Regions from separate parts of the Micromonospora arida genome, predicted to be linked through region 3. Evidence: riboswitches for the same ligand, from Rfam matches in the RefSeq annotation. Region 3 holds a riboswitch; each other region holds the start of a gene.

Region 1 (10,524 bases), on a different contig from region 3:
GGTGACTGCCGCGTTCACGGTGGTCACGCCGGATCCCAGTTCCAGGTACCGGGCGGTGTCCGAGTGCACGAGCAGGAACCCGTCGACGACCGTGACCGCGGGCAGCCGCGTCATCCACTCGACATGCTGTGGCGTCAGTTGGTGCAGGTCCGTCTCACGTCCGCCGAACCGCGCCCAGCCACCGCGAAACCCGCCGGGCTCGTCCCAGCCGGCGACGGGCATGGAGCCGAACCGGTGCGCGGCGAGCAACTGCGCCTCGTGGTTACCCAACAACGCCCCGACGTGGCCGCCCGCCGCAGTTGCGGCGACGGCGAGCCGCTGGATGTCGTCGATGACGCCGATACCGTCCGGGCCCCGATCGACGTAGTCGCCGAGCAGCCACAACCGCGCGCCACCCCCGGACCAGTGCCCCGTGCGGTCGACGAGCCCGGCCTCGTGAAGTGACTCGCGGAGTTCGGACCGGTGACCGTGGATGTCCGCTGCCACGTACAGCGGCGTCATGCCGCCGCCAGCTCACCCAGGTGGGTTGCCGCATGCGCGCCCCGGACCACCTGGAACCGGTCCCGGTCGGCGGCCAACCGCCGCATCGTCTCGTCGAGCGTCACCATGGCCGCCACGGTAGGGAGCACCGTCGGCCGGTGGCCAATGCCTGCACGTCTTCGGCAGGGAATCAGCGACGGAGCACGTCGAGCAGGTCGGCGCCTATCGTCTGGATGGCGGACGCCTCCAGCGAGTAGCGGACAAAGTGCCCAGCCCGCTCCGCGCGAACCAGTCCAGCGAGGCGCAGGGCGGACAGGTGCTTGGTCACCGCGGTCTCATCGAGCTGCCAGAGCCGGGCGATCTCCCGCGCTGACCTGGGCTCGACCGCGATCGCGCGGCACACCTCCAGACGCGCCGGATGAGCGAGCACGTCGAGCCGCCGCAGGGTCAGTCGCCGGTCGGCCGCACGCTCCGGCGGTGGAAACGGGTAATGCACCACCACCGGACGGCCCGCCTCATCGGCGACGTACACGTGTGGGGTGCCGAAGACGGTGGGGATCAGCACCAGCCCACGGTCGGACACCGCCAACGACTTGCTCTGCACCTTGTCGATGCTGACGCGGCCGTCTTCAGCGATGGCCACCGCAGGAGACAAGCCAGACAACGCGGCCCGGGGGCCGCCGCGCGCACCCATTCGCGATCGCGCCTGAACCTCACCAGTCAGCGCGGGCTCGATCCGGCGCCACTCGGCCGCGAAGAAGGCCGACCAGCAGCCCTCCAGAATGTCGACCACCGCGGCCTGCGCGGCGGCGGGCTTCTCCAGGAGCAGCCGCACCGCCCGCGTCGCCCCCGCTCCCCGCGCCCGCGACAACGCCATCAATTCGGCACCCACGCGGTGGTCGGCCACGTCGGCGGATCGCCCGCCCACCCGCAGCAGCGGCCGAAGCATCGCAGCGGCGAACTGCGCGGGAGGCATGCTCCGGAGCGCCGTCACCGCTTGGACCCAATTGAGAGCCGGCGGCAGCGTTGGATCCGCGAACACGGTCGCGCGGACCGCTCGAACCGCGAACGACCATGCGCTCAGCTCCGCGGCCAGGTCGTCTGGCAGCTCACCGAGGACCCGCTCCGCCCACTTCGCGCGCTCCGGGTGGTGCTCGGTGCCGACCAGCACGTGCCACGCCCAGGCCAACTCCACCATCGGCGACACCGCGAACGTCAGCGCCGTGGCCCGACCCGCAGGAAGCTGAAAGGTGATCGGCACGACCACACCCTAAGCGGCGGTGGCGGCAAGGACGGGCCGGGACGTCGCCGGTTCCGCACGGCCCCAGGCACCGCGCCGACCGGTGTAGCTCAGGGGGCGTAAACCAGGTCCATCGTGTCGGTGTGCCCGGACCAGCGCAGGTCGAGGCGCCAGCAACCGGCCTGGGGCAGGTCGATGATCGACGGACCGGGGCCGCCGGGGACCTCCCGGATCACCCGGGTGTCGGTGCCGTCCAGCCTCGCGGTGATCACCAGGGTCGCCGGCGCGGTGGGGTCGGGGGAGGTCGTGGCGGCGCGGGCCACCCACAGGATCTTGTTGTTCGACCCGTCTTCGCGGACCTGCCGCAGCGGGTGGGCGAACAGCACCGCCACGATGTCACCCTTCGCGCCGAAGACGTGCGGCACCCGCGCGTCCCCGCTGAAACCGGCGTCCGCCCAGTCGGGCAGGGAGCCCGTCTCCACCCGCGTCGCGCAGGCGGTCGCGGTGCTCGCCGAGGTGGCCGCACCCGCCGTCGGCGCCGCGCCGCTGGTCGTGGTGGTGCACCCCGCCAGCAGGACCACCGAGGATGCCAGCATCAACCTGCCCCAGGAAACCATCTCGCCCCTTCCGGTACCCACCGACCACTCGTCGCATCTTTCCGACACCGCTCGGCCCCGCTGGGTTCCTGGTGCCTCGTCTTGGACTACCCGTTCAAGGCCGCATGACGAGGCACTAGTTACCGACGCCGAGGCTCGACATGAACGCCGCCGGGTAACGGTCACCGCGCGCGGCACCCTTCGGCACGGCCGCCTCGATCTCTTCGAGATCATCGGCCGACAGCTTCACGTCCAGGGCCGGCAACGCCTCGGCCAGCCGCTGCCGGGTGCGCGCACCGACCAGCGGAACGATGGACGGGTCCTGCGCCGCCACCCACGCGATCGCCAACTGCGCCACCGTGCACCCCTTCGCGTTCGCGGCCCGGCGCAATGCCTCCACCAGGGCGAGGTTGTGCGACGCGTTCTCGGCGGAGAAGCGGGGACTGTGGTTACGCGGATCGTCCGCCCGCCCCGGCACCCAGTTCCCCGAGAGCAGGCCACGGCTCAGCACCCCGTACGCGGTCAGCCCGATGCCCAGTTCCCGCAGCGTGGGCAGCACGTCGGCCTCGACCGCCCGCGACAGCAGCGAATATTCAATCTGAAGATCAGCAACCGGATGTACGGCGTGCGCCCGCCGGATGGTCTCCGCGTCAACCTCGGAGAGCCCCATATACCGCACATAACCGGCGTCGATCATCTCCTTGATCGCGCCGATCGTGTCCTCGATCGGCACCGACCGGTCGAGCCGGGCCGGCCGGTAGATGTCCACGTAGTCGACGCCGAGCCGGGTCAGCGAGTAGCTCAGGAAGTTCCGCACCGAAGCCGGGCGGGAGTCTTGACCGGCGAACCGCATGCCCGGCCCCACCTGCTGCCCGAACTTCACACTCAGCAGATAGCTGTCCCGGTCGCGTCCCCGCAACGCCTCCGACAGCAGCAGCTCGTTGTGCCCCATGCCATAGAAGTCACCGGTGTCGACCAGCGTGACCCCCGCGTCCAGCGCGGCCCGTACGGTGGCGATGCTCTCCTCGCGATCGGCCGGGCCGTACGCGCCCGACATACTCATCGCCCCCAGCCCCACCGCGGAAACCTTCGGCCCCTTGTTGCCCAGACTGCGTGTCTGCATCGAAACTCTCCCTCATCGGTTGATCTCGGCTCCAGCCTGCGCCGCTTTCCCGCCCGCCGGCAGCGGAGCGCATATCGTGGGAGCGCCGCTCCCTGGCTCGGTGCCCGGTCCCTGGGGCAGCATGGAGGCATGCAGCGTGAGCAGCTCGCCGACTTCCTGCGGCGCCGGCGCGAGGCCATCCGCCCCGCCGAGGTCGGCATCGCCGACGGGCCCCGCCGCCGCACCGCCGGCCTGCGCCGCGAGGAGGTCGCCATGCTCGCCGGCATGTCCGTCGACTACGTCGTCCGCCTTGAGCAGGGCCGTAGCAGCCAGCCGTCGACCCAGCTGCTCGGTGCCCTGGCCCGGGCCCTGCGCCTGACCGACGACGAGCGAAGCCACCTGTTCCACCTGGCCGGCCACCAGCCGCGGCCCGCCGACGGCATCGCCCGCCTGGCCCGGGCCGGCCTGGTCCGCCTGCTCGACCTGGTGGGCGACACCCCCGCCATGGTCCTGTCCGACCTCGGCGAGGTCCTGGCGCAGAACCGCATGTCGATGCTGCTCACGGGCGACCACACCGGGCTGACCGGCGACCGCCGCTACGTCGCCTACCGCTACTTCACCGATCCGGTCATCCGCGACCTCCACGGCCCCGAGGAATGGCAACGGCACGCCCGCCAGCAGGTCGCCGACCTGCGCGCGGTGGCCGGCCGGCGGGCCGGCGACCCGGCCGTGACCGGCCTGATCGAACGGTTGCGGGCTGCGAGCGACGACTTCCGGCGGCTGTGGGCCGAGCACGAGGTGGCGGTGCGCCGGGCCGACCGCAAGACGTTCATGCACCCGCGCGTGGGCCGCATCACGATGGACTGCGAAACCCTGGTCACCCCGGACCTCGGCCAGCAACTGCTGGTGCTGACCCCGGCCGACGCCGAGGCCCGGGAGAAGCTTGAGCTGCTGCGCGTGCTGGGGGTCGAGGAGTTCCCGGCCGAGTTGCCTCACTGACTGTGCCGCGGCCACGTTCACAGACGCGGCACTAGTGCAGTGAACGCGCGATCTCGATCGCCTCGGCCTTGGTGAGGGTGCCCTCAAGCCGGTAACTCACGTCGTTGTCCTGCCAGATCAGGGTCGAGCCGGCAAGTCGGGCGGTCTCCCGGCGGATCCCGCCTGCCCGGTCCACGTAGGACAGGACGTGTGGACCGTCGACCCAGACGGCGAAGTCGCCGTTGACCTGGACCCAGTTCGCGCCCGGCGGGGTGACCTCCTTGTGGAAGGCCAGGTCGAGGTGACCGTCGAACGCGTCGACGCGCAGCGCGCCCCCGTCGTAGAGCAGCGTCGCCACCCGGAACCGGCCGGTGGCGTCCGGGTCGGCGACCAGCACCTGCTCGGGCGTGCCCAGCATCGCCGGCAGGCGGATCGGAAACCGCAACGACCGTTGGGCCTCGTCCAGGGCGACGGTCCGCTGCCCGGGCAACGGCGACGCGGTGCCGCCGGGCGGCGTCGGGGCGGGTGAGGTGGCGATGCTGACCCCGGCGAAGCGCAGCAGCCCCGTGACGACGTCGGCGATCGCGGCCCGCGTCGGCGGCAACAGCGCCACCAGCAGGGCGACGAGCGCCACCGCGGCGAGCGACCGCCACCGGCGCCGCCGGGGCGCGGGCGTGCCGAGTCGTACGCGGACGCGGGCTGTCACGTCGGGCGGATCGGGGGTGTCCAGCCAGGCGGACAGGTCGCGCAGTTCCCGTTCGAGGTCACCCATGCCGGACCTCCTCACGGTCGAGCAGCCCGCGAAGTTTCGCCAGCGCCCGGGACGTACGCGACTTCACAGTGCCCCGGGGCCAGCCCAGAGCCGCCACCGTCTCTTCCTCGGTGAGATCGAGGAAGAACCGGCAGACGATCACCTCGCGGTCCCGTACCGGCAGTTGTCGCAGGGCATGCACCAACGACGCCCGGCGCTCCCCGGCGAGGACCCCGCCGACCGCGTCGTCCTCGGCGATCTCGGACGTCGGGTCCGCTGCCGCTGCCCGCAGGACGAGCCCGTCGCGCCGGCCACGGGAGCGGTGCAGGTTGCGGGTCTCGTTGGCGACGATCGCGAGCAGCCACGACCGGAAGGACGCGTCACCCCGGTAACGGGACAGCTTCCGGTACGCCTTCACAAACGCCTCCTGGATGACGTCCTCGGAGTCCGAGCCCGCGCCGAGCAGCACCGCGGTCCGGTACGCGGACGCGGTGTGCCGGGCCACCAGGAGGTTGTACGCCTCCAGGTCGCCTGCCCGAGCGCGGGTGACGAGCGCCTCGTCGTCCAGGGGAGCCTCCGTTCGGATCACACTCATGACACCGCCCACCCGCCGCGGGTTCCACCCGGATCTCCCGGCGTAGGTCAGCTCTCTCCCATCCGGCGTGCAGCGTATTGCCAGCAATCGGTGCTGCACTGGAGGGACGTCGAGGAGAGGGGCGGGCATGAGCTGGTTCAACCGCCGATCACGGGGTGCCGAGGCGACCCCGACGAAGCTGGACCGGGAAGCGACCCGCGACGACCTCGCGGCGCTGGAGGCGTTCGTGGCCACCCGGCGCGGGGTGGAGTTCTACCTGGAACCGGAGACCACCGCGACGGACACCACAGTGGTGGCGATCGCCCACGACGGCGAGTGGATCCGCCGCCGTACCGGAACACCCCGTGCGGCCGGGGCCATCGCCCGCAAGCACGCGGTGCCGCTGTACGAGGCGGCGCGTACCGGTTACCCGGAACGGATGCGGACCTGGAGCCGGGCCCACCCGGAACGCCACGCCCGCTGAGGCCAGCTCAGTGCGGCTGGGCCGGCGCGGGTTCGTGGAGAACGTTGCGGGGGCGTTGCCGCCTGGATCAGGCGCCCTCGACGGCTGAGCGGGCCTGCTCGACCGTCATCGGCTCGGCGTGGCTGGAGACGTACCACTGGTAGGTGTCGTCGAGCAGTCGCCGGACCAGGCCGAGGTCCAGGTCGTCCTCCGGCCGACGCAGGTGCGCCGGCGGCGGGTAGAAGCAGTCGCCCAGCAGCATCACTCCCGAGTCGGGCACCAGCACCACTGCCGAATCCGGTGCGTGCCCGCCGCCGACGTGGCGTAGCCGAACTCCGACCGGCAGCTCGTCCACGTCGGCGAAGGTCCGGGTCGGCGGCAGGATGGCGAAGTCTTCCCAGGACGCCATCGCGCGTGCGCGGGCTTGAAAGCTCGGGCGCAGGCGGGGATCGGCGCGTACCTGCTCGTGCAGGTAGCGGTGGCTCCACGGCCGGGCGGCCTCGGCGCGCAGCAGCGACACGGCCGTCTCGTGCCCGACGATCTCCACCCCGGGCCAGGCGCAGGCGCCCCACACGTGGTCCCAGTGATGGTGGGTGTAGACCAGCCAGCGCGGCTCCGGTAGCCCGGCGGCGGCCAGCGCGGCCTGGATCTCGCGGGCGTGCGCGGGGCTCTGCCCGGCGTCGATCATCACACTGCCGCGTTCGTCGGCGACGACGGCGACGCCGGCCTGGACCGCCTCCGGGTCGGGATCGCCCGGGCAGAGCCAGACCCGGCCGGCCAGGTGGTGGAACTGCGGGGCGACCAAGGTGATCGACCTCCGAGATTGATCACGGACACTGGTGTGGCGTTCGCCGATCCTAGGCGAGGGTGTCGCATGCCACCGTCCCCTCAGACGATCGGCGCAGGCCAGGGTAGGTGCTACCCCCCTTTGCTCTGCTTACCTATATGCACCGGGCACGGAGCGTCACTGGCGCCTATAGGTAAGCAGAGCAAAGGACGTCCGGCATTGATCTGGGGCATTGCGCTGTGCGGAGTCGCGCTCGCAGCAATCGCTGAAGCTCGATGAGTGCCGTCCGCCTGGCGGGGCCGGACCGGCGTTGACCGGCGGCGCGGCGGTGTGGCAGCATTCGCGGCCTGACGGCAGTGAAGGAAGTCGGTGCGAATCCGACGCGGTCCCGCCACTGTCACCGGGGAGCGATCCCCCCTCGTGAGTCACGGCCGTGTGTCTGCGGTTGGAAGGCCGGGGGAGAGCGTCGATCCGGAAGCCAGGATACTTCGGCCGTCGGGACGTACCCCAGGGCGTGGACACCCGAGGAGGACCCGATGACGCACGGCGTCTCATTCATCGACGATTATCGTCGTATTGCGCTCCAGGCAGTGCATTCCAAGGACACCGGCCACCGGCACCGCTGAGCTGATCGCCCGGCGCTGACCGTCCCCGACCCATGCGTCGGTGCGCCGTTCGCTCGGGCCGTCGTACCGGCTGACGCCGTACCCACCCGCATCGTCCCGGTCGCCCCCGTGAGGGCCCAGGGCGTCACTCTCCGGAGCCTGCCGTGCGCATCCTGCTGCTCTCCACCGCCGACACCGATCTGCTGGCCGCCCGCGCCAGCGGTGCCGACTACCGGTTGGCCAACCCCGCCCGAGTTGCCGCCGACGAGGTGCCCGCCCTGCTCGACGGGGCCGCCCTCGCCGTCGTACGCCTGCTCGGCGGTCGGCAGGCGTGGCCGGACGGCCTCGCCGCCGTGCTCGCCACCGGCGTGCCGACGATCGTGCTCGGGGGTGAGGCGCTGCCCGACGCGGAGCTGATGGCGATCTCCACAGTGCCGTCCGGGGTCGTCACCCAGGCGCTGGCGTACCTGGTCGAGGGCGGACCGGACAACCTGGCGCAGCTGGCCCGGTTCCTCTCCGACACGGTGCTGCTCACCGGCGAGGGGTTCGCCGCACCCGCGCCCACCCCGGCGTACGGCGTGCACGGCGAACACCCCGCCGACCCGGATCGGCCCACAGTGGGAATCGTCTTCTACCGGGCGCACGCCCTCGCCGGCAACACCGGATTCGTCGACGTGCTCGCGGACGCGGTCCACCAGGCCGGCGGCAACCCGCTGCCGATCTTCTGCGGCTCGCTGCGCGGGCTGACCGCGGGCGCCGGCCCACTCGGGCTCTTCGCCCGCTGTGACGCGCTGCTGGTCACGGTGCTCGCGGCCGGCGGTGCGGTCGCCGCGGACGCCTCCGGTGGCGGCGACGAGGACGCCTGGGACGTGGGCGTGCTGGCCGCCCTGGACGTGCCGATCATCCAGGCGCTCTGCCTGACCAGCACTCGGGAGCAGTGGGCCGGCAGCGACGCCGGGTTGTCCCCACTGGACGCCGCGATGCAGGTGGCCATCCCCGAGTTCGACGGCCGGATCGTCACAGTGCCGTTCTCGTTCAAGCAGATCGACGCGGACGGGCTCTCGGTCTACGCCGCCGATCCCGAGCGGGCCGCCCGGGTCGCCGGGATCGCGGTGCGCCACGCCCGGCTGCGGTACGTGCCGCACGCCGACAAGCGGGTCGCCGTGGTGCTCAGCTCGTACCCCACCAAGCACTCCCGGGTCGGCAACGCCGTCGGGTTGGACACCCCGGCCTCGGCGGTCCGGCTGTTCGCCGCGCTGGCCGAGGCCGGCTACTACCTGGGTGACGCGCCACCGCCCGACGACGGCGACGCGCTGATCCACGCGCTGATCGCCGCCGGTGGTCACGACGTGGAGTGGCTCACCCCGGGGCAACTGGCCGCCGCCGAGGCCCGGATACCGGGGCCGACGTACCGGCGCTGGTTCGACCAGGTCCCGGCCGAGCTGCGCGAGCGGATGCGGGAGCACTGGGGTGAGCCGCCGGGCGAGCTGTACACCGACGGCGGCGACATCGTGCTCGCCGGGCTGCGCTTCGGCAACGTGGCGCTGCTGATCCAGCCACCCCGCGGCTTCGGGGAGAACCCGATCGCCATCTACCACGACCCGGACCTGCCGCCGAGTCACCACTACCTGGCCGCGTACCGCTGGTTGACCGCGCCGGCCGCGGACGGCGGCTTCGGCGCGGACGCCGTGGTGCACCTGGGTAAGCACGGCACCCTGGAGTGGCTGCCCGGCAAGGGCCTCGGCCTGGCCGCCGACTGCGCCCCCGACGCGGTCCTCGGCGACCTGCCGCTGGTGTACCCGTTCATCGTCAACGACCCCGGAGAGGGCACCCAGGCCAAGCGGCGGGCACACGCCGTGGTCGTCGACCACCTGGTCCCGCCGATGGCCCGCGCCGAGACCTACGGCGACCTGGCCAAACTGGAACAACTGCTCGACGAGTACGCGACAGTGCAGGCCCTCGACCCGGCCAAGGTGCCCACCGTACGGGCCCAGATCTGGGACCTGGTGCGCGCCGCCGAGCTGCACCACGACCTGCACGCCGAGGCGATGCCCGACGCGGACGACTTCGACGACTTCGTGCTGCACCTCGACGGGTACCTGTGCGAGGTCAAGGACGTGCAGATCCGCGACGGGCTGCACATCCTCGCCGACGCGCCCACCGGCGAGCCCCGGGTCAACCTGGTCCTCGCGGTGCTGCGCGCCCCGCAGATCTGGGGCGGCGCCCGGGCCCTGCCCGGCCTACGGCAGGCGCTCGCTGCCGCGTACTCCCTCGACGAGCAGGAGCTGCTCGCGTCGCCGGGACAGCGACTGGCACTGCCCGCGGCGCTGACCGACGTGGTGGACGGGCCGGCCGGCACCGCCGCCGACGCGATCGACCTCATCGAGGCCCTCGCGCGGCGGCTGGTCGTCGGCATGGAAACCCTGGAATGGGCCGTGGACACGGTCGACGCCGTGGTGACGGAGGTGACCGGTCGGTCGATCCCGGACGTCGCCGCGGTGCTGCACTTCGCCGCCACCGAGCTGGTGCCCCGACTGGACCGGACCACCGACGAACTGACCAACACCCTCGGGGCGTTGGACGGCAGGTTCGTGCCGCCCGGCCCGTCCGGCTCACCCACCCGCGGCCTGGTCAACGTGCTGCCCACCGGCCGCAACTTCTACTCCGTCGACCCGAAGGCCATCCCCAGCCGCAACGCCTGGGACGTCGGGGTGGCCCTCGCCGACTCGCTGCTGGCCCGGCACCTCGCCGACACCGGGGCGTACCCCCGCTCGGTGGGGTTGACCGTGTGGGGCACCAGCGCGATGCGGACCCAGGGCGACGACATCGCCGAGGTGCTCGCGCTGCTGGGCTGCCGCCCGGCCTGGGACGACAGGTCCCGACGGGTGACCGGCATCGAGGTGGTGCCGACCGCCGAGCTGGGCCGCCCGCGCGTCGACGTCACAGTG
Region 2 (10,524 bases), on a different contig from region 3:
CGGCATTGAAGGGTGATTCGGACAATGGCGTTCTCCCCGGTTGTTACCAGGCGCGTCGAAAGGCCGTCCTGCGACCGAGCCTAGCCACGGCGACAGGTACGGGCGACCAGATCGACGAACCGACGGGAGTGCGCCGAATGACCCCACTGTCCGGGATTCGACCTGCGGTAATGGCGCGATCACGTGATGCCACGTACGACGTTCGGCACCGATCATCGAACCATGGCCCAGCTCACCGAACTTCCCGGTCTGCATCGGCTCCGGGTCGTACTGCTGATGTTCGTCCTCTACGCCAGCACCGGGGCGGCTGGTCACGCTCCGGTGTGGACCCGCCTGGTGCTGACGGCTGCCGCCGCGGCGATTCCGGTCGCGATCGCGGTCCAGTACGGCTGGCCCGGACTGCGTGCCCTGCTGGGGATCTCGTCCCGGCTACGGCTGCGGGGCGGATCCGTTTCCGCACCCAATCCGATCCGACCCGAGTGAGGAGACAGCGATCATGGCGAACAGCGATCCAGAGCCGCGACGAGGCGACCAGGGCGCCTCGCCCTTCGCGGGCCGCAACGTCGAGCTCGAACGGCAGAACCCGGACCTCCTGGTTCCACCGACGACCGACAGCCGGCTGGTGCCCAACCTCAAGTTCTCCTTCTCGCAGGCGCACACCCGGGTGGAAAAGGGCGGCTGGACCCGGGAGGTCACCAGCCGCGACCTCCCGATCGCCAGCCAACTGTCCGGAGTTCAGTTCGGTCTCGAGCCGGGCGCGTACCGGGAAATCCACTGGCACCAGCAGTCGGAGTGGGCGTACATGCTCAGCGGCAGCTGCCGGATCAGCGCCGTCGACCACGAGGGCCGCAACTTCATCGAGGACGTGAAGGCCGGCGATCTGTGGTTCTTTCCGCAGGGCGTGCCGCACAACATCCAGGCGTTGGAGGACGGCGCACAGTTCCTGCTGGTCTTCGACGACGGGGCGTTCTCGGAGAACAACACGTTTCTGCTCAGCGACTTCTTCGCACACACCCCTCGGCACGTGCTGGCCAAGAACTTCGGCTGGACGCTGGAACAGATGGAGAACCTGCCCGAGCGGGAGAAGTACATCTTCCAGGGTGATGTCCCACCGCCCCTGCAACAGGACCGGGTGGTCAGCCCGACCGGTGACATCCCCGGAGCTTCAAGCACCGAATGCTCGCGCAGACCCCGCAACGATTCCGCGGGGGTACGGTCCGGATCACCGACTCGACAAACTTCGCCGCCGCCGTGACCACCGCGGCGGCCCTGGTGGAGGTCGAGCCGGGTGGGATGCGCGAGTTGCACTGGCATCCCACCACCGACGAGTGGCAGTACTACATCTCCGGCACCGGGCGGATGGGCGTCTTCGCCGCGCAGGCCGCCGCCCGGACGTTCGACTTCCAGGCCGGCGACGTGGGTTACGTCCCCTTCGCGTACGGCCACTACATCGAGAACACCGGCGACGAGCCACTGGTGTTTTTGGAGATGTTCCGCCATCCCCGGTTCGAGGACATCTCGGTGATGCAGTGGATGGCGAACACGCCCCACGAGGTCATCGCCGACACGATCAACGTGCAGAAGTCGATAGTCGACGGCCTGCCGAACACCAAACAGGTCGTGATCTGAGCCAGCCAGCCAGCCAGCCAGCCAGCCGTCCGGCCGTCCGTCGGAGGACGGACGGCCGGTCCGGTGGGTCAGCTCCCCGCGGGTGCCGGGGAGGTGGGAGCCGCGGCAGGTCGTCGGCGTCGAGACACCGCACCCACCGCCACGTCGATGACGAGGAAGGCGAGCAGGGTGAGCCCGAACAGGGGCAGCGCCCAGCCGATCGCCACGGTCACCGGTACGCCGATCAGCAGCGCCCAGAGCGGCAGACCGCGTACGCCGCCGCGGGCTGGCGGGGTGCCGGCGATCGCACGGCGGTCGACACGGGTGGGCCGGCGTTGCCACCACATGCGGTAGCCCCAGAAGATGACGCAGAGCAGGCCGAGGGCGAGCGCGGCGAGCAGGATCTGGTTGACCAGGCCGAAGAGGATCCCCATGTGGGCCTGGATGCCGAGGCCGCTCAGTTTGGCCAGCAGGGGCCAGTCGGCGAAGTCGCTGCGGGCGGTGACCGTGTCGGAGGCCGGGTCGACGGCGATGCGGTCCTTCTTGACCGGCCAGGTGTTGTCGACCTGCGTGACGGTCCAGGCGGAGCCGGGCTCCGGCGCGGGAGTGATCTCGACCGGCCCGGAGAGGCCCGCGCCGCGAGCGACCGTCAGGACCCGATCGAAGGCCGCCGACTCGACGAGCCCGCCTGCCCCGGCGGCGCCGTGCTCGTGGCCCCCGCCGGTCTCGGCAGGGGCGGGGGGACCGGCGGTGAGGCTGGTGGAGATCTCCGGAGTGCGGGCGCTCAGCGCGTCGAGACCGGCGGCGAAGTTCGCGCCGGCGTAGCGGGACCAGGTCAGGCCGGTGACGGAGAGGAAGAGGAGTCCGACGGTGAGCCAGATGCCGGTGGTGGCGTGCCATCCTCGGGTGCGGCGGACACCCTTACCGGTGGACAGGTCCGGCACGAGCAGGTGCCGAGCGGCGGCTCGGGCTGCGCCGCGTCGACGCCACCAGAGGATGACCCCGCCGAGCGCCATCACCCACAGCCAACTCGCGGCCAGTTCGGAGTAGTGCTCGCCCACCGTGCCCAGGTGCAGGTGGCGGTGCAGGTCGTCCAGCCAGGTGGTGATCGGCGTGGACCCGAACCAGGTGGTGAGCTGCCCCTGGGACTCGCCGGTGTACGGGTTGATGTAGACGGTGTGCTGGTTCTCGCCGAGCTCGGGCAGGGAGAACACCACCTTGGTGGTCCGGTCGCCGTCGCCGGGTTGCACTGTGGTGATGCTGCCGTCGGGGTGCGCGTTGCGCGCGGCCCCGATCTGCGCGGCCAGTGGCAGCTGACGGTCACCCACCTGGGCGACGGTCAGCTGGTCGCCGTAGAGGATCGAGTCGAGTTGCGGGGTTGTGGTGTAGGCCAGGCCGGTCAGTGCGGCGACCACCAGGAACGGGGCGACGAGGATGCCGGCGTAGAAGTGCAGCCGCAGCAGCAGCGCGCCGAACGGCGACGTGCGCCGGGCGGCTCGGGCCGGTTTCTCGGCGGTCGTGGCGGGCTCCGGCGTCGGTGCGCCGGACAGTTCAGTCAGAGACATGGTGATCCGATCGGAAGAGTCGGGAAGCACGAAGGTGTTTCCCGTACTGGTCTGGTCGCCCGGTGAGGTGTCGCGTCGGCCCTGACTGGTAGTCGGGGGAGAGACGCCGGCGGTTCCCCGAAGACGGTTCCCGATGTCAGGGCTGGTCCGGCCGGACCGTGCGGCCCTGTTCACGCTGGTCGGCGCGGATCCACTGGCGAATCAGGACGATCATGACGACGATGGCGGGCAGCTCGCCAGCGCGACGAGCGGATGGGTGAGCAGTTTCGCGAGCCGGGATCAGCGTCGGGCCGCCCGCCGCCACAGCAGCGCAGCCGTTACCAGGACGAGGAGGGCCAGCACGGCAGCCGCGACGAGTACACCGGCGCTCGGACCACCGCCGGACTCTGCCGCTGCTGCGGCCGGGGCGGGCGCTGACGCGCTGACAGCGACAACCGGCGCGACGGTGGACGTCGGATCGGCCACCGTGAACGGATAGGACCCCTGAACCGGGTGCCCGTCGACGGAGACGACCCGGTAGGCGACCGTGTATGTCCCGTTCGGCAGGGTGTCGGTCACCTGCACCGTGCTCTTCGCTCCGGTGACCACCGGTTCGCCGGTGGGAAGCTTCCGCTTGGCGGCGTCGGTGAGCACGATGGTGGTGAACGCGGGGTCGAGTCGCTGCATGAATTCGAGCGTGACCTCGGTCGGTGCGCTCGGCACTGTCGCGTCCCGAGCGGGCGTGGCCGTTCGGAGCGAGTTGTGCGCCCAGGCCGGGCTGGCCGGGACGAGCACCGCCACGAGGACGGCGAGCACCGCCGCGCCGAGTCGGACGGCTGCGGGACGGGACGGCGGCACGCTCATGCGAGCACCTGCTCGCCGATCCACCCGCCCGGTTGACATCCGGGCGGGATGGCGAAGACAGCGGACCCGATCGGCGTGGTCCACTCGTTGAGCAGGTCCCGGTCGGCCAGCCGGCGCTGGATGGGCAGGAACTGTCTTGCGATGTCGGCCTGGTACGAGGCGAAGATCAAGCCGCTGTCCGCGTGGCCCTCCGCCGTCGGCACCCCGTCGTAGTTGTAGGGCCGGCGCAGGATCTTCAACCGGTCGTCGGTGACGTGGGCGCGGGTCATGTGCGAGAAGTCGGGGATGACGGTCAGGCCGTCGGCGTCGGTGGCGGCGAAGTCGGGTTCGTCGTGTTCGGCGGTCCCGGTGAGCGGGGCGCCGGTGTCGAGCCGTCGCCCGACGGCGAGTTCGCGGTCGGTCCGGCCGAGCAGGTCCCAGGTCTCCATGTTCATGCTGATCCGCCGGAGCACCACTGTGGTGCTGTCGCGCAGCCACGCCGGGCCTTCCGGGACCCAGAGCGCGGTGTCCATGGGCGCGCCGGGTCGGGGGTTGGCGGTGCCGTCGAGCTGACCGAACAGGTTGCGTTGGGTGTGGCCGCCCGGCTCGACACCGGGGCTGCGCCGGAAGCCCTGCTGGACCCACCGCACTGTCGCGAACGGTCGGCTGTCCTTGATCAGGACCCGCTGGGCGTGGGCGACGGAGATCGCGTCGTCCGCGCAGATCTGTAGCAGCAGGTCACCGCCGGACCAGGCCGGCTGGAGTCGGTCGATGCGGAACGACGGCAGTTCGGTGACCGATGCCGGCCGGCGGTCGTCGACGCCGGCCGCCCGGTAGAGGCCCGGCCCGAAGCCGAAGGTCACTGTCAACCGTGCCGGCAGCAGCCCGAGTTCGGCCTCGGTGTCGGCCAACGCGGGTCGGCCCTGGGTGAGCCGGGCGGCGTCGTCGGTGAGCAACCGCAACATCCGGCCCAGCGCGGCCCGGTCGGTGCCGCGCCGCAGGGTGAGCGCCACGAACGACGCGTGCGCCTGCGGTTCGGTGGACACCCCCGCCTGCCGGGTGCCGTGGAACGGCTCGACCAGGCCGCCGACGCTCGCCACCGGCGTGGTGTCGGCGGAGGCCGGTGGTGGCCCGCTGCCGGTACGAGTCGTGGCGATGGCGGCACCGCCGGCCAGGGCTCCTCCGGCAGCCAGGGCTCCGCCGGTGAGCAGGCCACGCCTGCTCACCGGCCGGACGGGTGGCGTCTGCGTCACGATGACGGGCTCATGCTCATCTCCGGCGTGGCACTCACGCCGGGCATGGGCTGACCGTGCCCGGGGGCGTAGCTCTCCTGCGCGCCGGTGAACGGCTTGGCCACGGCGCTGAACTGTTGGGTCTTGCCGTCGGCGAAGGTCAGCGTGAAGGTCAACTCGTCGCCGGCCTGAACGGGCTTGGTGAGGTTCATCAGCATGAGGTGGTCGCCGCCGGGCTCCAGCGCATGCGCGCTCTTGGCCTTGATCACGATGCCGCCCTGCTTCTGCCGCATGACCATCTTCCCGTCCTTCATGGCCATCTCGTGCAGCTCCATCGGCGACAGGGAGGTCGTGGCCCCAGTCACCGTGACATCGGTGTCGCCGTCGTTGACCAGGGTCCCGAAGGCCGCCGTCATGCCCTTGTCGGCCGCCTTCACCCACGGGTCACGAATGCCGAGCACACCAGCGTCCGGGTTGGCCGGGGCCGACGCGGACGGGCCCGCCTGCGCGGTCGACGGAGAGTCGGACGACCCGCACCCGGCGGCGCCCACCGTCAGGATCGCGGCGGCGAGGATGGCGGCCGAGCGACGGCGTGAAGCGTTTGGGCTGGTGGTGCGCATGTGTTCTTCCTCCGATGGTTGCTGCTGGGAGGTTGGTCGGCCGCAGCTGGGAGAAAGTTCCGGACTCAGGGAAGGTTGATCGTGAACTCCCCGGTGTGCACCTTGCCGGCGACCTGGAAGTCGAAGAAGGCCCGGTACCGGCCTGAACTCGGTGCGGTCAGCCAGAACTTGACCGTCCCGTCGACCAGCTCCTGCTCGGGGTGGACGTGCACGTAGCCGAGGTCACCCTCACGAACCACTACCAGGTGCCCGTACGCGGCAAGGTATCGCTCCAACTGCACGGGGGTGGTGGTGTCGGCGCTGGCGACCTGGAAGTGGATCGGCGCCGTCACCCCCACCGTCGGGGTGCCGGTCATCGACACCGCGTACGGACCAGCCGTCGCCTGGGCCTGTGGCGGCGGCAGCGCGGTCGGGGTGTGCGCGCCGGGCACTGTGTGGTCGACGCCCAGCACGAGCGGCAGCGGCGTGCCGTTGGCAGCGGTGACGGAGAAGTCGGCGTAGACGCGGTACCCGCCGGGTCGGGCCAGCGTCATCGGGACGCTCCAGGTGCCGTCGGGTGCCATCGTCGGGTGCAGGTGCTGGTAGCCGGTCAGGTCACGGCCCACGACGATCATGTGCAACGGCTTGTCGTGGACGACCGCGAAGCGTGTCGCCGGCTGCCGGTCGGTGCCGACGATGCGGAAGCGGTAGTCGGCGCGTACCCCGGCGGGTTGGGTTCGTTCCAGCGGTTGCAGCGTGTACCCGCCGGCGCTGACGGTCGTCCCGGTGGCAAGCGTCTCGCCCGTTGCGCCGTCACCCCGGTGCGTGTGCGGTCCGGTGCCCTCCGGGTGTTGGTGTCCGTCGTTCGCGGACCCTGCCGGGCCGGAGGCGGGCGGACCGCCCGCCGGCTGCCGGGCGTTGTTGGCGGCCGGGCCCTCGTTGCCGCTGATGCGCGCCAATCCGAACCCGCCGAGCAGGGCCAGCACCAGGGTACCGACGAACAGTGCCAGGCTGGTGTTGCTCAGCCGGGACCCGGGCGTCGCCGTGGCCAGATCCGGGTCAGGCGATGCCCCGGAGTCGACGGGCGGTCGACTGTCCGTCGTGGCGGGGGCTTTCGCGTTCTCGTCGGTCGGAGTCGGATCGACAGCCACGCCCGTCCGAGCCACGACGACGGCGGCGTCCTTACGGGCGGCCGGCACGGCGCTGGGTCGCCGCTTACCGTCCGAGGTCTGCGTACCGCTGCCGGTCGCCGCGACGGTCCTGTCTGCTCCGGTCCTGTCACTGACCGCTCTGCCGCCGCCAGTCCTGGCAACGGCGGGCTTGCTACCGGTGGCCTTGGCGCTGGCAGTCCTGGTGCCGGCGGTCCTGGTCCCGGGACGGGTGCCGGCGCCGCGTCGAGCGGATGTCGCCGACGCGGTACGGCCCCGGCCGGCGGGTCTGCCAGTGGGGGTCGTCCGCCGACGCCAGACGACGAATCCGGCCGCCGCGGCCGCCACCGCGACCACCGCCAGGCCGACCCACGCGACCGCTCCGGGGCCGCTCTCGTCAGTCGATCCGGTCGGCGCAGCCGCTGCCGCGGACGGTGGAACCGCCGTCTCGGCCGCGACTGTCGGCACTGCCGACGCCTGCCCGGACGACCCGTGTTGCTCGGCGGTGGCCAACAGCGCCGGATCTGGCTGGGTCGACGGTGGGCTCCACCCCTTGGGCGCCGCCGTCACCGGCCCGTCGTAGCGGAAGGTCAAAGTGCCGCGTACGGGGTCGCCGTCCGAGGCGACCGACAGGTAGCTCACCGAGTACTGCCCCTTGGCCGGCAGGTGCGCGACCGCCACCGTCGCGGGGAACCCGGTCGTGTACTCGCGTGGCTCGAACTGCCCGTTGACCATGAAGTACTCGCGCACCGGCTTGTCCAGCGGCTTCGGCTCCCCGTACGACCAGCCATTGTCGACCCGGATGCCACCCGGCGCGGTGATCGTGAAGAACGCGTTGACGGCGGCCTTCTCGGTGAAGAACAGCTGCACCGACGTCAACGGCTCGCGCACCGTGGCGCCACCCGCCGGCGTGGACATCGCGAGGGTCCCGTGAGCTGCGGCGGGCTGAGCGGACGCGAGGAGAGCGACCGCCGAGGCGAGGAGGAGCGCGAGGAGGCCCGAGACCACCCGCCCAGGAATCTGAGGGTGACGACGCATCTGAATATCCTCACTGCGCTGAGACTTTTTACAAGAGGTGACGAACTTTTTCCTCACATGGCTAAAGTCGAACACCTTCCGGGTGGTAGGCCGGCCTGAGAGGCCGTCGCCCCTGGCCAGCTATGCTCCCGGTGGCGCTGGTTCGCCCGGTCATGAGCTGGCCGGGCGTCGTAAGAGGGAACCCGGTGGGAATCCGGGGCTGCCCCGCAGCGGTGAGTGGGAACGACCGCCGTCATCAGCACTGGGCCAGTGGCCTGGGAAGCGACGGCCAGTAGGGGACCGGCGTGGAGCCGGTCGGGCCCGCGAGTCCGAAGACCTGCCCGCGCCGCGTACACAACCGTGTGCGCTGCCGTCGGCCTCGCGGGTGGGCTGAGCGGGTGACGTGCCGGGCGGTGTGCGCCGGTGTGTCCTCGTCAGCGTGTGCCCGTGTTCCGGCGGTGTGGTTTCCCGAGGGACGGACTACCGCTGTGCACGACACCACCACGATCGCCGGCCGAGCGCCGTCGGCGTCGCACCTGACCCTGTCGCAGATCATGGATCAGCACCACACCAACCTGATGGGTACGGTCCACGGCGGCCGGATCCTCAACCTCATCGACTCCGTCGCTGGTGTGGTCGCCGCCCGCCATTCCGACGGGCCGGCGGTCACCGCCGCCATCGACGAGACCGCGTTCCTGCGGGCGGTGCGGGTCGGCGACGTCGTGCATGTCGACGCGCGGATCACCTGGGCCGGTCGCAGCTCGATGGAGGTCGCGGTCAAGGTGACCGCCGACCGGTGGGACCGGGCGGTGCCACCCACCGACGTGGCCACCGCCCACCTGGTCATGGTCGCCATCGACGACGACGGCCAGCCTCGTACGGTGCCGCCGCTGCTACCGGAGACCGACGGTGACCGGCGGCGGTACCGGGAGGCGGAGATCCGCCGGAAGCACCGGCTGGCGCTGCGGCGCGCGCTGCTCGACGGTGCCGAAGACGACTGACCCGGCTGGTACTACCGCTACCGGCGCCCACATCACGAGAGGGTGCACCCGCGCTGTGACTCGCAGGCTGACTGATGGCCGTCAGTCTGGTGATCTGCTCACTCGCCGGTCCACATTGCAGGCTCGCGTACCCGGCGCTCGGTTTTCTGCCGGGACTTGGCCGCCCACTTCGTTGCGTTCTTTGACGCGAAGTCGTCCAGGACCTGGCGGTCAGTCGCGGTCCAGGCGGGAAGCTGCGCTGTCCACTCTTCTGCCTGTTCGGCGCTGTGGCCGCTACCGATCAGCCATGGCGGGCTGTCCGTTGTCCTGCCGGCGGCAGGACTGCCGTGCGTGCCTTGACAGGAAGGTGGAGCAGCAGGACAGTCGAGATATTCATAGACGTCCAACTATTTACGGCGAGGTGTGCCATGCGGAAGTCGCTGACTGCTGTGGCCGCCATCGCTGTTGCCATGGTCGCGATGATGGCCGCGATCTCACACGCCAGTGCGGCGAACGCGGCGGCCGGGTGTCGGGTGAACTACGTCGTCACCAGCCAGTGGACCGGTGGCTTCCACGCCGACATCGCGGTCACCAACTTGGGTGACCCAGTCAACGGGTGGACGCTGCGGTTCGCGTTCCCAGCAGTCGACCAGCGGCTCACGCAAACCTGGAGCGCCACCTGGGCCCAGGCGGGCCAGCAGGTCAGCGCGACCAATCTGGGCTGGAACGCGACCCTTGGCACCAATGGCTCCGCGAACATCGGTTTCGTTGGCGCCTGGTCGGGCAGCAACCCCATACCAGCGTCGTTCACGCTCAACGGCGTCACGTGCACCGGCGGCGTCCTGCCCAGCGTGACGCCGACCCGGACGACCACACCGCCGGTCGCTGACTGGCCGGCGATCGTCACCTGGCTCAGCCCGACCGCCGGCGCGGTGTACACCACGCCGGGAACCGTCCCGCTGGCTGCGACCGCGACCGTGGGAGGCGGACACAGCATCACCTCGGTGTCGTTCCGGGTGGACGGCGTCACGGTGGCCCGGGGGGTGAGGACGACCGGTGACCGGTTCGAGGCGCTGTGGACACCACCGATCGGGGAGCCCGGCACCAGCACCACCTTCGTGCTGTACGTCTCGGCCGGCACCGACCAGTCGCTGTCTGGCGCTGCGCCGCCGTTGCTGGTCACGGTGGTGACGCCGGCGTCCACCGGCACCAACCACCCGCCGGCAGTGGCGTTGAGCACCCCCGGCGGGCAGACCTACTTCCTCGAGCCGACGACCGTCACGCTGGTCGCCGACGTCGCCGACACCGACCCCGGGGACCTCGTCAGCCGCGTGGAGTTGTACCTCGGGGCGACCCGGCTGGCCGTGACGCCGACCAACAGCGGACAGCGCTACCAGTTCCAGACGGCCCTGTCGGCCGGCACGTCGTCCACCTTCACCGTGCGGGTCCATGATTCCCACGGCGGTATCGGCATCTCGAACCCGCTGACCTTCACCATCCGTTAGCGCCTCGGCCCTCCGTCAAGGGCTGACCAAGGTCCTTCCACTGGCCGT
Region 3 (10,524 bases):
GGCGGCGACATCACGGTCACCGCGGCGGACGGCGTGCACGCGAGCACCGGCGTACCCGTCTCGGTGCCTCTGGCCACCGTCACCGGCGGCGACGCCAACGGCTACCAGGCCACCATCGACTGGCGTGACGGCACGCCGGTCACCGCGGGCACCGTGACGTTGAGCTCGCGGGCCGTCTACCGCATCGCCGGGTCGCACACCTACACCACACCCGGCTACCACCAGGCGAACGTCACGGTGACCGACGGCGAAAGCCAGAGCTCCGCGACGGTCGGCGTCGAGGTGGCGTACGCCCCGGCCTCCGGCCTCACCGCCGCGTTCGACAGCGTCTGCGTCGGCGACGAAGGGGTCCTGGCGGCGGACTGTGACGCCAAGTCGTGGGCGTACTCGCGGGCCGCCCTGGCGGCCGGTGGTGTGACCCAGGGCCAGCCGCAGCAGGTTCCCGCAACGGCGCTGCGGTTCACCCTGCCGGTGATCCCGGCCGGGCAGCCGGACAACGCCACCGGCAACGGGGCGACCGTCGTCCTCGACCTTCCGCAGGACGCGAAGAGCATCTCGTTCATCGGCGCCGGAACGCAGGGCAACCAGAGCACCACCGGCACGGCGACGTTCAGCGACGGCAGCACGGCCAGCATTCCGATCCAGTTGAGCGACTGGACGCTGGGCGGCAACGCCAACGGCACCCCGTCCTACGGCAACGTCATCGTCGCCCGGACGGCGTACCGGTTGCAGGGCACGAGCCGTGACGGCGCCCAGCCGTTCCTCTTCGCCACCGCGCCGTACCAGATTCCGGCGGGCAAGACGCTGGTGTCGGTGACCCTGCCGACGCAGACCGGTGACCCCCGCTCGGCGGGTCGGATCCACGTGTTCGCCGTGGCCAACGACGGCACGCCCGCCCCGGCGCTGACGACCGCCGCCCCGAAGAACCAGACGGCCACCGCCGGGCAGGCCCTCGCGGCGAACCTCGGTGCGGTGACCGGCGGCGTTCCCGGTACGACGGGCTACCGCGCCCGCGTCCAGTGGGGTGACGGCACGGTTCCGGACGACGTGACGATCGGCGCGTCCGGCGCGATGAGCGGCCAGCACACCTACGCACGGGAGGGCACCTACACGGTGCGCGTCACGCCGTGGGACACGCTGTCGAGCAGCACCGAGTCCTTCACCGTGACCGTGGCTCGGGGCGGATCGCAGCCGGCGATCGCGCTGTCCGCGTCCGGCACCATCGCCACCGGTGGCGCGATCACCGTCAACGGCAGCGGCTTCGCCGCCGGCGAGCAGGTGACCGTCAGCGTCGGCACCGACCCGGGCCGGACCACGAAGGTCGCGGCCTCCGCGACGGGAACGGTCCGCGCCTCGGTGCCGACCTCCGGTGACGCGCAACCCGGCCGGTACGCCGTCACCGCGACGGGCGCGTCCTCGCGTACGCCGGCCACTGCCACCGTCCAGGTCACCGGGGAGCCGGAGGCGCGGACCTACCAGCCGCGGGTGGCCCTGCTGACCACCTCGGGCCCGCGCGGCACGTCGATCATGGTCGACGGTTCCGGGTTCGCGCCGAACGAGGTGGTCACGATCGCCTTCGGGACCGGACTGGCGGTCAGCACCGTGCGCGCGAACGGTGACGGCGTCATCTCCGGCGCGACGGTCAGCGTTCCGGGTGCGGCGAAGGCGGGCGCGACCAGCGTCACGCTGAACGGCGCCACGTCGGCGACGAAGGTGTCCCGACCGTTCACCGTCACCGGCTAGCACCGAGCCGGGGACAGTACAGCCGCGTGGGGCGGGCCGTGTTCAAGGCCCGCCCCACGCGTTTGTCGCGCAACCCACTGTTAGCGTCGTCTGCCATGGACGATCACGCGCTGCTCGCCTCGGGGCGCGACGCCGACGTCTACGCCCTCGACGAGTCGCGGGTGCTGCGCCGCTACCGCCAGGGCGGGGACAGCGCGCCCGAGGCGGCGTTGATGGCCTACGTCGCGGCCGCCGGCTACCCGGTGCCCGTGGTGTACGACGCACAAGGGCCCGACCTGGTGCTCGAACGACTCCACGGCGAGACTCTCCTGGCGTCGATGCTCACCGGGCGCACCGGCATCGGCGCGGCCGCCGACCTGCTCGTGGGCCTGCACGACCGCCTCCACACCCTGCCGGCCCGGGTCAGCGCCGACCCGGCGGACCGCGTCCTGCACCTCGACCTGCACCCACAGAACGTCATGGTGACCTCGCGCGGGCCGGTGGTCATCGATTGGCGCAACGCGACCGAGGGGCCGGCCGACCTGGACGTGGCCATGACCGCTCTCATCCTCGCCGAGGTGGCGGTCAGTCACGACTCGCAGCTCGCCGATCTTGCTCGGGACGGCCTCGATGTCTTTCAGCGACGCGCCGAGCCGCCCCGGGCCAGCCAACTACGACGTGCGGTGGGTCTGCGCCGGGTCGACCCCGCGCTGTCCGCCGTCGAGAAGTCCGCCCTGGGTCGCGCCGCCGCACTGGTCCACACCCGCGTGGGCTGAGGCAGAGCCGAGCGCCCAGTCGGGCTCAACGCGGTGGCAGCAGCGCGTCGATCAGGGCACGCAGCGGCCCGACCAGGTCCTGTTCGGTGGCGGAACCCAGCGGTTCCAGCCGGATCGACGACCGCAGCACCGCGACGCCGTTCGGTGCGAACTCAAGCCGCTAGCGGCGCGCCCAGTCGGAGTTGCCAGCTTGCGCCCCGGCTGGTGAGCCGGACGACCGCCAACGGCTCCACGTCCACCTGCCGGTACGTCGCCATCGGAAGGCCGAGGGCGTGCACCACCGCGACCCGGATCACCAGTGGGTGGGTGACCGCGATGACGCGTCCACCGGCTTTCTGCTGCTCGTCCAGCCAGCCGCCGACCCGATCCCGCACGGCCGTGACGGACTCACCGCCGTGCGGCGCGGACTCCGGTGCGGACAGCCAGTCGTGCAGCGCCTGCGGCTGCGATTCAGCGATCTCCTCAAGCGACCGGCCGGACCAGTCCCCGTAGTCACAGTCGGCCAACGCGGTCTCGATCGTCGGCAGCAGGCCGAAGGCGTCGGCGGTCTGTCGGGCGGCCACCGCGGGGCTGGACAGGCAGGTGGCGTTCACGCCGAGGGGCCCGCGCCGGTCCGCACCCGCCTGGGCCTGGGCGAGTGCGGCACGCAGGCCACCCTCGTCCAGGCCGTCGTCGGCGCCGCCGAAGCGGGTCCGGCGCAGAGCGGCGGTGTGACCGTGGGCGACCAGCCGGAGGCTGGTGCCGGTCATGTGCTCGGCAGTGCGGTGCCGGCCCGACGACGCCGCTCGTGGTGCATCAGGGCCGCGAACAGCAGGCCGATGCCGGTCCAGAGCACGACCTGGGTGCCGAGCGAGGCAAGTCGGAAACTCCACAGCAGGGTCGCCGGGAAGTCCGCCGGAACCTCCTGGAAGGACGGCATCACCACGTACGACACTGCCGTGACCAGCAGGAACCCGCCCACGGCCGCGGTGGCGCGCAGCCACGTAGGCGCCTGGGCGCCGACCGACCGGTAGCCCAGCGAGCCGGCCCACACGGCCACCAGCCCGAGCACCACCATCAACAGGTAGGTGACGGTCCGTTGGTTGATGGTGGCCGGGTCGCCGACCGCCGGCGGGTTCGCCGGGTACTTGAGGAACGGCACGATCACCGCGCCGAGCAGCGCCGCGCCGGCCAGCAGCAGACCGGACCGCCCGTCGTCGTCGCCGCGCCGCCGCCGGGACAGCAGGACGTACGCCGTGGCCAGCAGGCCACCCATCGCGGCCCCGAACAGGCCGGTGGCGAGGAACAGACCGCCGCGCTGACCCGTCCGGCCGACCAGGGCGTCCTCGTGATCGTGCGCGCCTGCGGCGGGCGCGGCGTGCGTCGCCGCCTCCTCGATGGCGATGGCTGCCTCGACGTGCGGTTCGCCAGCGACGTACGCGAACGTCCCGGCGATCAGGCCGGCGATCAGGCCGGCCAGCAGCCCGCGAACGAGGACGGCGACGAACGGGGGAGTGGTGGTGGTGTTCAGTGGCACGGGACACCCAGCAGGTGCCTGCCGTCGTGCATCAGCTCGTGCAGGTACATCCCGCTGCGGGACACCGCCCCCTGGTCGAAGGCGACGAGGTACGCCAGCAGGGTGAGCACGGCAACGGTCGCCAGGACCGGCCACAGTAGACGGACACTGCCAGCGGGGTGCACCACCGGCTGGCTGGAAGCGGAGCTGGACATGAATACACGAACCTCCCCAGGGATGACGCGTCCCCATCGCAAGGCTGCGGACGACCGAGCGTCCTGGCTCGCGGCCCCCAGTTGTGGTTGGGGAACCGCTCACAGTGGCGCGACCGCGCCGGATTCACACCGGCTTCCCTCGCGTCGCCGCAGATAGTGGGTCGACGGTAGCGGTGCCGCCTCAGACGGTCAACCCGGACCCCGCGCCCCGACCGCGTCCGGATGCCGGCACGTCAGCGAGGCGCCCCAGCCGCAGGCGCCGGTGGATTCGTCAGACCAAAAGGCGACACTGCGGGGAGCTGGTCGTGGCGCGCGTTCCGGGATTCAACAACAGTCTGTTACCGCTAACATGGTCAACCTGCCAGATCGACTCTGTGGCTCCGGGTTGACCCGGAGGGCTCGATCAGCGGCTGGGCGGGGTGTGGAGTGAACGAGAAGGCGCCGGGACGGGTCCGGTGACGACCGGCGAGGTCGCGCGACGGCCGGGCATCGTCGACGCGCATCATCACCTCTGGGTCCGGGCGCGGCACCCACAGCCCTGGATCGACCCGCACACCATGGCCGCGATCGACGACGACTTCACGCCGGTCGAGCTCGCCCCGGCGACCCGGGCCGCCGGGGTCACCCAGACCGTGGTCGTCCAGTCCGTCGCCGTTCGGTCGGAGACGCCCGAGCTGCTCGGCATCGCGGCCGACGATCCCCTCATCGCCGGGGTCGTCGGCTGGGTCGACCTCACCGCCGCCGATGTCGACCGTCGCCTCGCCCGACTACGCAGGGCGCGCGGCGGCCAACGGCTGGTCGGGATCCGCCACCCGGTCCAGTCCGAACCGGACCCGACCTATCTCGACCGCCCCGACGTGCGGCACGGCATCGCCGCGGTCGGTGCCGCCGGCCTCGCCTTCGACCTCCTGGTGCACCATCGTCAGCTGCCGGCGGCCGCCCGGCTCGTCCGCGACCTGCCCCAGGTGCGGTTTGTCCTGGACCACCTCGGCAAGCCCCCGCTCGGGCGCGCCGATCTCGATGACTGGCAGCGCGACCTGCGGGCGCTCGCGGCTGAGCCCAACACGACGGCGAAGCTCTCCGGCCTGGTGACCGAGGTGGACGGTGGGTCCTGGACGACGGCCGACCTGCGGCCCGCAGTCGAGCACGCCCTGGACGTGTTCGGGCCGGATCGGCTGATGTTCGGCTCGGACTGGCCGGTGTGCCTGCTCGCCACCTCGTACACCCGCTGGGTCACCGTCCTCGATGACCTGCTGGACCCGCTGACCGACGACGAGCGGGCCGCGATCTGGCGCCAGACCGTCAGCCGGGTCTACCGGTTGGCCCCGTCCTGAGGCGGCAGCGCCTTCCCAACTGGGGACATAGCATGTTATCGATAACATGCTGACGGCGGCAGCGATGTCGATTTGATCGGACGTATGCCTTCGACTGTGCAGGTAACGATGGCAAAACATGCGCGCAAGACCTTGGCAACATGCGTGAATGCGTGGCAAGGTAACGCCTGATCGTGGGAAACATCAGACCTATCTCCAAGGGATGTGTGGCTACCTAGCCGCACCACCGTTAAAGCGGGGTCGGTCGCTCACAGGCGTTCGGCTCGTCGGCGGGTCCCCGTCGGACGCCGGCGCCGCGCTTGGGGAGGTCAGGTCCGACGATGAGTAGCGCCGAGGCAACCGCCGGCACACAGCGCGGCGAACTCAGCGACTGGTTCCGGGAACGGATCTCCCACGCCGTCTCCGAGTTCACCGCCGCGACCGCGCTGGTCGTTCTGTTCATCGCCTTGACCTTCGCGAGTCCCTACTTCCTGACAGCGGACAACCTCTTCAACATCGGGGCCCAGACGGCGGTGATCGCCATCATCGCCACAGCCCAGACGATGGTCATCATCACGAAGGGCATCGACCTGTCCGTGGGGTCGGTCGCGGCGCTCGCCGGCGTGTTGGGCGCGATGGTCGTGCGCGACCTCGGCTTCTCGCTCTGGGCGGCGACGGCGGTCGCGATCGGCGTCGGCGCGCTGGCCGGGCTGTTGAACGGCCTGCTGGTGACGGTGGCCCGGATTCCGCCGTTCATCGCGACACTGGGGACGATGTCCGTGGGTCGCGGCCTGGTCTTCATCATCACCGGAGCAGTCGGCGTGTACGGCCTGCCGCGGTCCTTCCAACTGCTCGGCAACGGGCAGATCCTCGGCATCCCGTTCGCCGTGGTGATCACCGTCCTGGTCGCCGTCGGGGTCGCCTTCCTGCTCTCCCAGACCCGCTTCGGTCAGTACACCTACGCGATGGGCTCCAATCTGGAGGCGGCCCGCCGCTCCGGCATCCGGGTCGGGCGGCACCTGACCGGGGTGTACGTCCTGGCCGGCGTGCTGGTCGGGCTGGGCGGCATGATCGCCGCGTCCCGGGTCAACTCCGGCCAGCCCAACTACGGGATCTCGCTGGAACTCGACGTCATCGCCGCCGCCGTCATCGGCGGAGCCAGCCTGTTCGGCGGGCAGGGCCGGATCGTCGGGACCATCATCGGCGCGTTCCTCATCGCCCTGGTCCGCAACGGCGCCGTCCTGCTCGACATCAGCATCCACTACCAGCAGGTGATCGTCGGCGTGATCATCTGGGCCGCCGTCTACTTCGACCAGTACCGCCGCCGGCGGCTGGAATCACGGGGTTGACATGCCATTCCGAGAGTCCGAACGAGGAAGGACACACACCATGGCACACACCACCACCAGCCGGCGGACGCGAGGACGACTCCTGCGCGCGCAGGCCATCCTGGCCGCGGCCGCGGCGACCGCCCTGCTCAGTGCCTGCGGCGGGGTCGAGGTCCGTGACGGCGGCGACGGCGCGACCAAGGACGCGAGCGGCCCGTTGAAGCTCGCCGTGGTACCCAAGGCGGTCGGGGCCGACTACTGGAACACGGTCAAGGCGGGCGCCGAGTGCGCCGCGCAGCGCGCCGGGGACGTCACCGTCCAGTGGGACGGGGTGACCACCGAGACCGACGTCGAGGGCCAGGTCAACCTGATCCAGAACTTCGTCACCAAGAAGGTCGACGGCATCGTCTACGCGGCGACCGACTCCAGCGCGCTGGCACCGGCGACCGACAAGGCGCTCAGCGCCGACATCCCGGTCGCCATGATCGACTCTGGCACCAGCCCGCAGCCGTCGAACGTGCCCCTCTTCGCCACCGACAACCGCGCGTCGGCGACCGAGGCGGCGAAGCTGCTCGCCACCGAGCTCGGCCCCGGCAACCACGAGGTGGCGCTCGTCGAGTTCCAACCAGGATCGCAGACCAACACCGAGCGGGTCGACGGCTTCAAGGCCGGCCTCGCCCAGTACCCCAACCTGAAGCTGGTCGGCCAGCAGCCGAGCCGCAGTGACGTCAACGAGGCCCGACGGGTCACCGAGAACATCCTCACCGCCAACCCCAAGCTCGCCGGCGTCTTCGCGGCCAACGAGCCGAGCGTGCTCGGTGCCGCGCAGGCCATCCAGGCGGCCGGCAAGTCCGGCAAGGTGGTCATCATCGGCTGGGACGCGGCCCCGGACGAGATCGCCGGGGTGCGCAGCGGCCAGATCTCGGCGCTGGTCGTGCAGAACCCGTTCAAGATGGGCTACTTCGGCGTCGACAAGATGGTCAAGCACCTTCGGGACAAGGCGCCGCTGGCGTCGGCAGACACCGGCGTCACGTTCGTCACCAAGGAGAACATCGACTCGGCGGAGATCAAGGCGGTGCTCGAGCCCAGCTGCGCCAACCCGCCGGTGCAGTGATGGGCACGATCCCCACTGCCATCGCGGACAGCGATCAGCAACCCACCGACGCGGAACCGCCGGTCCTCGAAGCCCGCGGCATCGTCAAGCGGTTCGGGCACGTCGAGGCGTTGCGTGGCGCCGACTTCATGGTCCGCCGAGGTGAGGTCGTCGCGCTGATCGGTGACAACGGCGCCGGCAAGAGCACCCTGATCAAGACCCTGTCCGGCGTGCACCCGCCGGACGAGGGCGAGATCCGGGTGGGCGGCCGTCCGGTCCAGTTCTCCACTCCGGTCGATGCCCGACGGGCGGGGGTGGAGACGGTCTACCAGGACCTCGCCGTCGCCGACGACCTCAGCGTGGCCGCCAACCTGTACCTCGGCCGGGAGATCCTCCGCTCCGGACCGCTCGGCCGGCTCGGGCTGTTGGACAAGCGCGCCATGCGCCAGGGCGCCGCCGCCGCCCTGGACGAACTCGGCGTACGGATCCCTCGGGTCACCACCCCGATCGCGATGCTCTCCGGTGGGCAGCGGCAGTGCGTGGCGGTGGCCCGGGCCATCATCTGGGCGACCAACGTGGTCATCCTCGACGAGCCCACCGCGGCCCTGGGCGTGGTCCAGACCGGGCGGGTGCTCGACGTCGTTCGGCGTGCCCGTGACGCGGGCATGTCGGTGGTGCTGGTGAGCCACAACATGCCTCAGGTGCTCGAGATCGCCGACCGGGTCGAGGTCTTGCGCCTCGGTCGGCGCGCTGCCCAACTCCGCGCCGACGAGGTCACCACCGACGATCTGGTCGCGGCGATGACCGGCAGCACCAACGTGGATCGGGACGAGCGGTGACGGCTGTCGTCCAGCGGGGCGCCCGTGATCCCGCCCGTCCGGCGACCCGCAGCGGCGTCGGTCCGCCGCTGCGGGTGAGCCCCCAGGGCTTCGGCGCCCCCCCAGGGCGGCAATCTCTACCGGGCGATCTCGGACGAGCAGTTCGCCGGTGGCAGCATGTGGAGCCGACCGTGAGACCCGCACATCGGCCGTCACGACCGGGCCGACTCGATGCCGGTGTCGGCGTCGTCGGGTAACCCCTGCAACGACTCCTCCACGCCGATCAGGTGGTTGGCCATCCGGGTGCGCGCCCGCTCCGGGTCGCGTGCCACGAGGGCCTTCAGGATCGCCACGTGTTCGTCATGGGTGCGCAGGTCCGCACCCTCCTCGTGCAGACTCCGCCAGAGCCGGCCACGGATGGTGCGCCCGGCGAAGGCTTCGATCAGGCCGACGAGCACCGGATTCTCGGCGTGCACCGCGATGATCCGGTGGAAGGCGATGTCGATCTCCATGATCCGCTCGTGGTCCGGCGGTGACTGGCCGATCAACCGGGCCGCCTCGTCGAGCAGGTCACCCGCCTGGGACAGGGCCTCGTCGGTGATCCTGGTCGCCGCCAGGCAGGCGGCCTCGCACTCCAGCAGACGGCGAACGGTGTGGATGTGCCGGGGATCGCCCTGGCCCTGGAAGTCCACCACGAAACCCATCGGGGCCAGCAGTTGTGGCGCGTCGAGGTTGGTGACGTAGGTGCCGTCGCCCTGGCGGATGTTGACGATGCCAAGGATCGACAGGGCCGACATCCCCTCGCGCAGGGACCCCCGCGAGACACCGAGCTGCTCGGCGAGGTCCTTCTCGATGGGCAACCGGTCCCCGGGCCTGAACTGCCCTTCGAGGATCATCCGCTTGATGCCGTTGACCACTTCGTCAGTGCGAGACATGATCCCCCTAGCGGCCGGCGGGGGTGGCCTTCCCACCCGCGATCACGTACGCCGCCTCCGGAGATGACACGGTAGTCGGGTCTGTCGCCGCCCAGTAGTGGCCGTCAGGGAACCGGTAGAGCGCGACCGACTCGGTACGCATCCGGGTGGAGTAGCCGGGCTGGCTGGGCAGGACGTATCCGCTGCCGGAACCGGTGTCCCGGATGATGCAGGGATCGGTGAAGTGCTCGTGCAGGTGGTCGACGAACTCGGTGACCCGGTTGGTGAGGTCCCCCGAGATCGCGACGTAGTCGAGCACCGACACGTGTTGGACCATCTCGCACAGCCCGACACCGCCGGCGTGCGGGCACACCGGGACGTCGAACTTCGCGGCGAGCAGCAGCACGGCGACGATCTCGTTGATGCTGGCCAGCCGGCCGGTGTCCAGCTGGCAGAAGTCGATGGCCTCGGCCTGGAACAGCTGTTTGAACATCACCCGGTTGTGGCAGTGTTCGCCGGTGGCGACGCCGATCGGAGCGACGGCGCGGCGGACGGCCGCGTGGCCCAGGATGTCGTCGGGGCTGGTCGGCTCCTCGATCCACAGTGGCTTGAACTGGGCGAGGGCGGTGACCCACTCGATGGCCTGACCGACGTCCCACACCTGGTTGGCGTCGATCATCAGGTTGCGATCCGGTCCGAGGATCTCCCGCGCGATCGCGCATCGGCGGATGTCGTCGTCGAGGTTGGCACCCACCTTGAGCTTGACGTAGCCGTAGCCGGTGTCCACCGCTTCCTGACACAGGCGGCGCAGCTTGTCGTCGCCGTAGCCGAGCCAACCCGCCGAGGTGGT

The links. A riboswitch is a leader RNA that binds a small molecule or an ion and turns the genes downstream of it on or off. The one in region 3 is predicted to bind cobalamin.
Region 1: another riboswitch for cobalamin. It lies ahead of cobN (cobaltochelatase subunit CobN); the one in region 3 lies ahead of ACFYP0_RS15970 (CbtB domain-containing protein).
Region 2: another riboswitch for cobalamin. It lies ahead of ACFYP0_RS05480 (acyl-CoA thioesterase); the one in region 3 lies ahead of ACFYP0_RS15970 (CbtB domain-containing protein).

Annotation. Positions count from the first base shown of each region.
Region 1 covers NZ_JBIALC010000001.1:568,275-578,798, reverse strand. The annotation lists gene ACFYP0_RS02885 (metallophosphoesterase) at 1-501, opposite strand, end outside; gene ACFYP0_RS02880 (ArsR/SmtB family transcription factor) at 671-1,741, opposite strand; gene ACFYP0_RS02875 (hypothetical protein) at 1,831-2,358, opposite strand; gene ACFYP0_RS02870 (aldo/keto reductase) at 2,453-3,439, opposite strand; gene ACFYP0_RS02865 (helix-turn-helix transcriptional regulator) at 3,569-4,417, shown strand; gene ACFYP0_RS02860 (hypothetical protein) at 4,449-5,168, opposite strand; gene ACFYP0_RS02855 (RNA polymerase sigma factor) at 5,161-5,742, opposite strand; gene ACFYP0_RS02850 (hypothetical protein) at 5,870-6,205, shown strand; gene ACFYP0_RS02845 (MBL fold metallo-hydrolase) at 6,273-6,989, opposite strand; cobalamin riboswitch at 7,306-7,482, shown strand; gene cobN (cobaltochelatase subunit CobN) at 7,741-10,524, shown strand, end outside.
Region 2 covers NZ_JBIALC010000001.1:1,180,071-1,190,594, reverse strand. The annotation lists gene ACFYP0_RS05525 (helix-turn-helix transcriptional regulator) at 1-25, opposite strand, end outside; gene ACFYP0_RS05520 (hypothetical protein) at 223-483, shown strand; gene ACFYP0_RS05515 (cupin domain-containing protein) at 497-1,255, shown strand; gene ACFYP0_RS05510 (cupin domain-containing protein) at 1,252-1,629, shown strand; gene ACFYP0_RS05505 (PepSY-associated TM helix domain-containing protein) at 1,698-3,173, opposite strand; gene ACFYP0_RS05500 (copper resistance CopC family protein) at 3,453-4,016, opposite strand; gene ACFYP0_RS05495 (Dyp-type peroxidase) at 4,013-5,221, opposite strand; gene ACFYP0_RS05490 (copper chaperone PCu(A)C) at 5,245-5,847, opposite strand; gene ACFYP0_RS05485 (copper resistance protein CopC) at 5,913-8,012, opposite strand; cobalamin riboswitch at 8,134-8,350, shown strand; gene ACFYP0_RS05480 (acyl-CoA thioesterase) at 8,546-8,992, shown strand; gene ACFYP0_RS05475 (cellulose-binding domain-containing protein) at 9,400-10,476, shown strand.
Region 3 covers NZ_JBIALC010000004.1:398,167-408,690, forward strand. The annotation lists gene ACFYP0_RS15950 (GH92 family glycosyl hydrolase) at 1-1,743, shown strand, start outside; gene ACFYP0_RS15955 (phosphotransferase) at 1,839-2,498, shown strand; gene ACFYP0_RS15960 (histidine phosphatase family protein) at 2,651-3,247, opposite strand; gene ACFYP0_RS15965 (CbtA family protein) at 3,244-4,014, opposite strand; gene ACFYP0_RS15970 (CbtB domain-containing protein) at 4,005-4,208, opposite strand; cobalamin riboswitch at 4,244-4,389, opposite strand; gene ACFYP0_RS15975 (amidohydrolase family protein) at 4,664-5,542, shown strand; gene ACFYP0_RS15980 (ABC transporter permease) at 5,863-6,870, shown strand; gene ACFYP0_RS15985 (ABC transporter substrate-binding protein) at 6,911-7,963, shown strand; gene ACFYP0_RS15990 (ATP-binding cassette domain-containing protein) at 7,963-8,781, shown strand; gene ACFYP0_RS15995 (FadR/GntR family transcriptional regulator) at 8,973-9,695, opposite strand; gene ACFYP0_RS16000 (enolase C-terminal domain-like protein) at 9,703-10,524, opposite strand, start outside.